One region of the Candidatus Pantoea soli genome, then DNA from elsewhere that is predicted to be linked to it. Evidence: riboswitches for the same ligand, from Rfam matches in the RefSeq annotation. Region 1 holds a riboswitch; the other holds the start of a gene.
The links. Region 1 has a riboswitch for fluoride ahead of crcB (fluoride efflux transporter CrcB). Riboswitches for the same ligand answer to the same signal wherever they lie in the genome.
Positions count from the first base shown of each region.

Region 2: linked by a shared signal. The riboswitch ahead of D8B20_RS21115 (DHHA2 domain-containing protein) and the one ahead of crcB (fluoride efflux transporter CrcB) in region 1 are both predicted to bind fluoride.

Region 1 is NZ_CP032702.1:3,543,617-3,547,019, reverse strand. Features, by position in the region: gene D8B20_RS16445 (GntR family transcriptional regulator) at 1-220, opposite strand, end outside; gene D8B20_RS16440 (zinc-binding alcohol dehydrogenase family protein) at 357-1,409, shown strand; fluoride riboswitch at 1,485-1,561, shown strand; gene crcB (fluoride efflux transporter CrcB) at 1,648-2,025, shown strand; gene D8B20_RS16430 (sugar phosphate isomerase/epimerase family protein) at 2,130-2,927, shown strand; gene D8B20_RS16425 (alpha/beta hydrolase) at 2,924-3,403, opposite strand, start outside.
Region 2 is NZ_CP032704.1:237,408-240,810, reverse strand. Features, by position in the region: gene D8B20_RS21130 (YncE family protein) at 1-14, shown strand, start outside; gene D8B20_RS21125 (TDT family transporter) at 167-1,327, shown strand; gene D8B20_RS21120 (uracil-DNA glycosylase family protein) at 1,324-1,923, shown strand; fluoride riboswitch at 1,973-2,042, shown strand; gene D8B20_RS21115 (DHHA2 domain-containing protein) at 2,121-3,029, shown strand; gene D8B20_RS21110 (universal stress protein) at 3,026-3,403, shown strand, end outside.

The DNA of each region.
Region 1 (3,403 bases):
CTTCGTCGGGCTCGCGCACGATGACCCAGCTGTCTGCCACTTTCTCCAGCACGCCGCGCTGATGCAGGTGCTGCAGCATGTGGCGCACCGTGGTGCGGCTGATATTAAACATGTCGGCCAGCGCCGCCTGGGGCGGCAGCGGTGAGCGGATATGGCGGCGGGCAATGCCTTCCAGCATTTGGTTAATCACGTTGTGACGCAGGTTCGGGTTACGGCTCATACCACTCTCCGGTTTTTTATCCATTAAAAACCACGCAAAGCCCAAAAAAACCGGCCTGCTTCACACTTCACAGCCTGTAATTCACCGCCCGGGCCGATATTCGCCATAACTGCGACAACTGCACAGGAGAATGCCCATGACCGAAATGAAAACGCTGGTGGTTGCCGAGCCGCGCAGGCTGGTGTGGCAACAGCGCGCGAAGCCCACGCCGGCTGCCAATGAAATTGTTATCAAACCCCTGACGGCCGGCATCTGCGGCACGGATATCCATGCCTGGGCTGGGAACCAGCCCTTTTTCTCTTATCCGCGCGTGCTGGGCCATGAACTCTGTGGCGAAGTGGTGACGCCGGGCCGCGATGTACAGGGGTTTCACGCCGGACAGCGCGTGGCGCTGATCCCGTACGTCGCCTGCCAGCAGTGCGATGCCTGCCTGAGTGGCAAAACCAACTGCTGCGAGCAACTCTCCGTGATTGGCGTGCATCAGGATGGCGGCTTCTGCGAATTTCTCAGCGTCCCGGCCAGTAATCTGCTGGTGGTGGATGCAGTGGCACCGGAAGCGGCGGCGCTGATTGAGCCTTTTGCCATCAGTGCCCATGCCGTGCGCCGCGCCGCCATTGTGGCGGATGAACAGGTGCTGGTCGTCGGTGCCGGGCCGATTGGGCTTGGTGTCGCGGCAATTGCGGCAGCGGCCGGTGCACAGGTGGTGGTGGCCGATACCAGCCCACAGCGACGCGAACAGGTGGCGCGCCAGCTGCAGCTGGCGACGATTGATCCGCTGGACGGCAATGTGGATGCCGCACTGCGCGCGGCGTTTGGCGGGCGGCTGGCCGCTAAAGTCATTGATGCCACCGGCAGTCCGGCAGCGATGAACGGGGCGGTGAAGCATATCCGCCACGGCGGCACCATCGTATATGTGGGGCTGCATAAAGGCGATCTGGTGATCCCCGATGCCGAATTTCATAAAAAGGAGACCACGCTGCTGGGCAGCCGCAACGCCACGCGTGAGGATTTCGACCAGGTCTGTGCGCTGATGGCCAGCGGTCAGCTGCGCGCGGAGATGATGCTCAACCGCCATTATGACTTTGCCACGCTGGCGGATGTCTTCGAAGCGGAGGTGATCAACAATCCTGCGCTGATCAAGGGCGTGGTGCATTTCACGCCCCAGCCGGCAGCGTCCCCGCAGCGGTGACCATCGCCGGACAGCCCTGCGCTTTCCGCAGCGCGGGCACCGTATTGTCTCGCCCGGCCCGGCGGCGTATTATCATGCGCCTGAGGTGATGGCGTTCCACCTTCTCCAACCGCCGTTCTGGTAATCAGACGGCTGATGACGCCTGACAACACACGTATCCCTGCGCGGGAAGCGGCGGTGTGTCAGGCGATCCTCCTGCCGCAGCCCTGCGCGTATCCTCTTTCAGGAGCTTCAGAGTATGTTGAAATCACTGTGTGCCGTGATAACGGGTGGTGCGGCTGGCTGCACATTGCGCTGGCTGATTTCGTTGCGCTTCAATGCCCTGTTCCCCAGCCTGCCACCCGGCACGCTGATCGTGAATCTGGTCGGCGGCTTTATCATTGGTGCCGCGCTGGCGTGGTTTATGCGTAACCCCCAGCTTGATCCCGCCTGGAAACTGCTGATTGTCACCGGCCTGTGCGGCGGGCTGACGACCTTTTCCACCTTTTCGGCGGAAATTGTCACCTTGCTACAATCAGGCAAGTATCTGTGGGCAATGACCAGCGTCATGGTGCACGTTGTTGGTTCGCTGCTGATGACCTTTGCCGGGTTCGCTGCCGTAAATCTGCTGGGATAAACGGTACGCTTGAAATCCCCCGGAAGAGGGGGATACTGGTCGGTGTTCTGTGCCGTCGGCAGAGCACCCCCACCGATTTATCCGGATGATTAAGGAGCCTGTGAATGCCGCAAAACCCGAAATTCCTTAACCTGGTGCTGTTAAACGGTGAACCGGAACAGAAGCTGCGCGCCGCGCGTGACGCTGGTTTCGGGCAGGTTGAGATATGGCGTGAGGATATTGAGGCCAGTACGCCGCAGCGGGTGGCTGCTGCCGGCCTCGGTTTTACCAATGTGCAGGTGCTGCGCGACTTCACCGGCGCACCCGAGGGCGAACGGCTGCAGAAGCGTGCCGAGCTGCGCACCTTTATCCAGCTGGCGCAGGCCATTGGCTGCGACACCATTCAGGCACCGGCCACCACGCGCAGCGATTGTGTGCCGGAACGTATTGATGAGGATTTACGCTGGCTGGCTTCCGAAGCGGCGCGTTATAACATGCGCATCATGTATGAGCCGATGGCATGGTGCAGCGTGGACAACACGCTGCCGCTGGCGTGGCAGCGTCTGCAACGGCTGGATCAGCCCAACATCGGGCTGGTGGTGGATCTGTTCCATATCTGCGCGCGAGGCGGCGATGCGTCGCAGCTGGACGGCATTCCGGCCGATCGTATCTATGAAGTACAGCTGTGTGATATGGCGGAGATACCGCCACAGGATAAAACCCGCCTGAGTGAGTATGCGCGCCATCAGCGCCTGTTGCCGGGCGAGGGGATTATTGATGTGGGCCGCTTTGTCGATAAGCTGAAAAGCGCCGGTTATAGCGGGCCGGTGGGGATCGAAGTGTTTAACGATGACCTGAAAGCCCAGCCGGCAGACGTGGCGGCGCAGCGCGCCTGGCAGGCGCTGAACCGCTGCTGGCCTTAATCCTGCAGGCACTGCGCGATATAGGCCGCCGCCTGCATCGCGCCCTGGGCTGAAATGGTGTGGCCGGTTGCGGCCTCGTAATACGCCGCGACATTGACGCCCGCCGCGCGCAGACGCTGTTCGGCGGATTCGCTCTCGCTGAAGGGAATCACGTCATCGGCTTTGCCGTGAATCAGCAGGGCGGAGGCATAGGGCCGCGGCGTCAGCGCGCCGTCAAACGCCAGACGACCGGAAAAGGCCACTACGCCCGCCAGCGGATAGCGTCCGGCAGCCAGCGCATCCAGCGCCATGATTGATCCCTGAGAAAACCCCACCAGGATCACTTTTTCCCATGCGCCGGCCATGCCGTGCTGCGCCATCAGCGCCTGCAGCGTCTGATCAAAGGCGTCACGCGCCGCGCGCACCCGGGCCGGCCGGTTTTCTGGCGTGATGCCGGTCAGGCTAAACCACTGAAAGCCCATGGCATGTTCGAATGG
Region 2 (3,403 bases), on a different replicon from region 1:
CGCCGAAGGCCTGATTCAGTCCCTCCCTCACTCCGGTGCTGTAATAGTCCTTTGCAGAGTGGGGGATGGTAAACCACTTTTACAGATTTATTTTAGCTGAATAACCTGTTTTAAAGATTTACGTCTGCATGCCTATACTGTCTCTGTTTACACAGGAGATCCCGGCATGAACGATAAAATATTTACCCTGCATAACGGAGCGCGCCCGCTGAGCGCGCTGAGCAGCCCGAAAGAGGCTATACGTCAGTTCACGCCTAACTGGTTCGCCGCGACCATGGGGACCGGTATCCTGTCGCTGTCTCTGGCGCAGTTCCCCTGGCCGGTTCCGGGATTACGCCTCGTCGCCGAGGGGCTCTGGATGTTTAACATCCTGCTGTTCAGCGTCTTTGCCGTGATGTATCTGGCGCGCTGGGTGATGTACTTCGGTGAGGCAAAGCGCATCTTTGGCCATTCAACGGTGTCCATGTTCTTTGGCACCATCCCGATGGGCATGGCGACCATCATCAACGGGCTGCTGGCGTTCGGTCTTCCCCGCTGGGGCGCAGACGTTATTCCGGTGGCACACGCCCTGTGGTGGCTGGACGTGGCGATGTCGCTGCTGTGCGGCGTGTGTATTCCCTACATGATGTTTACCCGGCAGCAGCACAGCATTGACCAGATGACGGCCGTCTGGTTACTGCCGGTTGTGGCTGCCGAGGTCGCGGCGGTCAGCGGCGGCCTGCTGGCGCCGCACATTGCCGACACCCACGCGCAGCTCGGCATCATTATTACCAGCTACGTGTTGTGGGCGTACTCTGTGCCGGTGGCGCTGAGCATCCTTGCCATCCTTCTGCTGCGTATGGCGCTGCACAAGCTGCCACACGAGAGTATGGCGGCCTCAAGCTGGCTGGCGCTGGGGCCGATTGGCACCGGCTCGCTCGGCATGCTGGTCATCGGTGGCGATGCGCCCGGGGTGTTTGCCGCGGCGGGTATGCCGGAAATCGGTCACATCGCGCAGGGCGTGGGGTTCGTTGCCGGCATTCTCTTCTGGGGCTGCGGCCTGTGGTGGATGCTGCTGGCCACGCTGATAACCGTGCGATACTTCCGTGAAGGCATTCCGTTCAACCTGGGATGGTGGGGATTTACCTTCCCGCTGGGCGTGTACACCGTGGCCACGCTGAAGCTGTCTACACTCGTTGAACTGGCGTTCTTTAAAGGCTTCGGGGCGCTTCTTGTTGTCATGTTGGCCGCCATGTGGCTGCTGGTCGCAGTGAAGACGGTGCGCGGTGCATGGAGCGGTAAACTCTTTGTTTCCCCCTGCCTGGCAGGCCTGGACCGGAAGCCGTGAGTGAAACCTGCACGTCGCTGCTGGACCCGTTTTTACGCGAGGAACGCCTCGCGGCGGTCACCGCGCCGCACGTGGCCGCGCTGAATCGCTGGGTCAGCGGGCAGAATCAGGCCGGTGTGGAGGTGCCGTGGTTTGATCCGGCCGACGGTGGGGCCGGGGCCGGGCTGCTCGTGCTGCTGCAGTCACCGGCGCGCAGCAGCCCGTCACCCCGGTTCGTGTCGCGTGATAACCCGGGGCCGGCCCAGCAGAATCTGGGGCGGTTTCTGGCGGAAGCGGGCATTGCGCGTCAGGACAGCGTGCTGTGGAATACGGTGCCCTGGGTCAGCGACGGGCCGCAGAAACGGCCCTCAGCGGTGGATATCCGTACCGGCTGCGCCTGGCTTGAGGACGTGCTGGCGCATCTGCCCGCGCTGCGCGTGGTGGTGCTGGCCGGTGCCGTAGCGGCGCAGTCCCGCGGGACGGTCAGTCACCTGCGCCCCGGCGTCACGGTGCTGGTGATGCCGCATCCCAGCCCGCTGTCGCTCTGCACGAGTCCGGCGGTGCCGGAAAACATCCGCCGGGTGCTCCGCGAGGCACGCGCTGCGCTGGCGGGCTGAGGGCGCCAGCAGAATAATACTGACAGGTTTTCCGTCTGGTTCTATACTCAGAGTACAGGGTGATGGCGTTCCACCTTTCCCAACCGCTCCGTTCCGGAGCTGATGACGCCTGATGTGACTCTTGATTTTCAGGAGGTGCGTCAGGCCGTCCATACTTTCTTCCCGGCCTGCGTACTTCCCTTTATGGGGAGAGACCCTTGATACACGTTTTTGGCCACATCAATCCTGACAGCGACGCCATCTGCACGGCCGTCGTCACCGCGCACTGGCTGACCGGGCGCGGCATGGACGCCCGTGCATGGCGTCTCGGCGAGGCTAACCGCGAAACCCGTTTTATATTTAACGCCGCCGGCCTTACGCTGCCGCCGCTGCTCGCATTTCCGCTGCAGGATGAACGGGTCTGGCTGGTTGATTTCACCGAACCGGCGCAGGGGCCTGATGACCTGCTCCGGAGCAACGTCGTGGGCATCACTGACCACCACCGGCTGGGTGGGCTGATAACGCAACTGCCGCCGGAAGTACATATTCGTCCGGTTGGCAGCAGCGCCACGCTGCTCTGGCTGCTGATGGACGCGGAAGCGCGCCGCACGCTGCCCCCGACGCTCGCCGTGCTTCTGCTGGGCGCACTCCTCAGTGACACCGTGAATCTTCGCTCGCCGACCACCACCGAAGACGATATCCGTTCGGCCACCGAACTGGGCGTGCTGTCCGGCGTAAACCGCAGGGCCTTCGCCCGTGACCTTCTCACCGCCAAAACAGACGTCACCGGCCTCAGCGCACAGCAGCTGCTGGACAGGGACCTCAAGGCCTTCGTCATTGCCGGCACCGACGTGCGTATTGCCCAGATTGAAGTCAGCTCACCGACACAGGTTGCCCCCGTGATGGACGACCTGCTCGCAGCCCTGGCGTATCTGGCAGACCAGTCGGGAGCTGGCCTGGCGGTGCTGATGCTGACCGACATTCGCGCCGGGTTTTCAACGCTTTACTTCGCCGGGCGGGAGAGCGTTAACGCGGCCTCCTGCTCCGTACCGGGCATGCTCAGCCGCAAAAAGCAGCTTCTGCCGTGGCTTGAGTCCCGCCTTAACCAGAACGGGAGTTCATTATGACCTGCTACACCCACGCACTGATTCTTGTGAACGATAAAGACGACGGCACCCTCCTGCTGAAGCGCGCGGTTGCGCTGGCGCAGCCGCTCGGCATGAAAATCACCCTGGCCCACATCAGCGACGATTACAGGGAGATGAACTATGTGTCCGACAGCCTGATGGACGACGTCGTGTCGGACGAGGTGGTTAAAGCCAAGGCGTTTCTGAGCGAGCTGGCGGCCTCCGTGCCTGAGGAGGTCGATACGCGGGAGCTGGTCACCATGCGCCGTTTTGAGGACGTGGAGAAGTGCATCGCGGAGCTGGGCGTGGACCTCGTGCTTGCCGGGCACCGCAACCGCTTTATGGGCATGCTCACCTCCCACTCGGCGGACTAC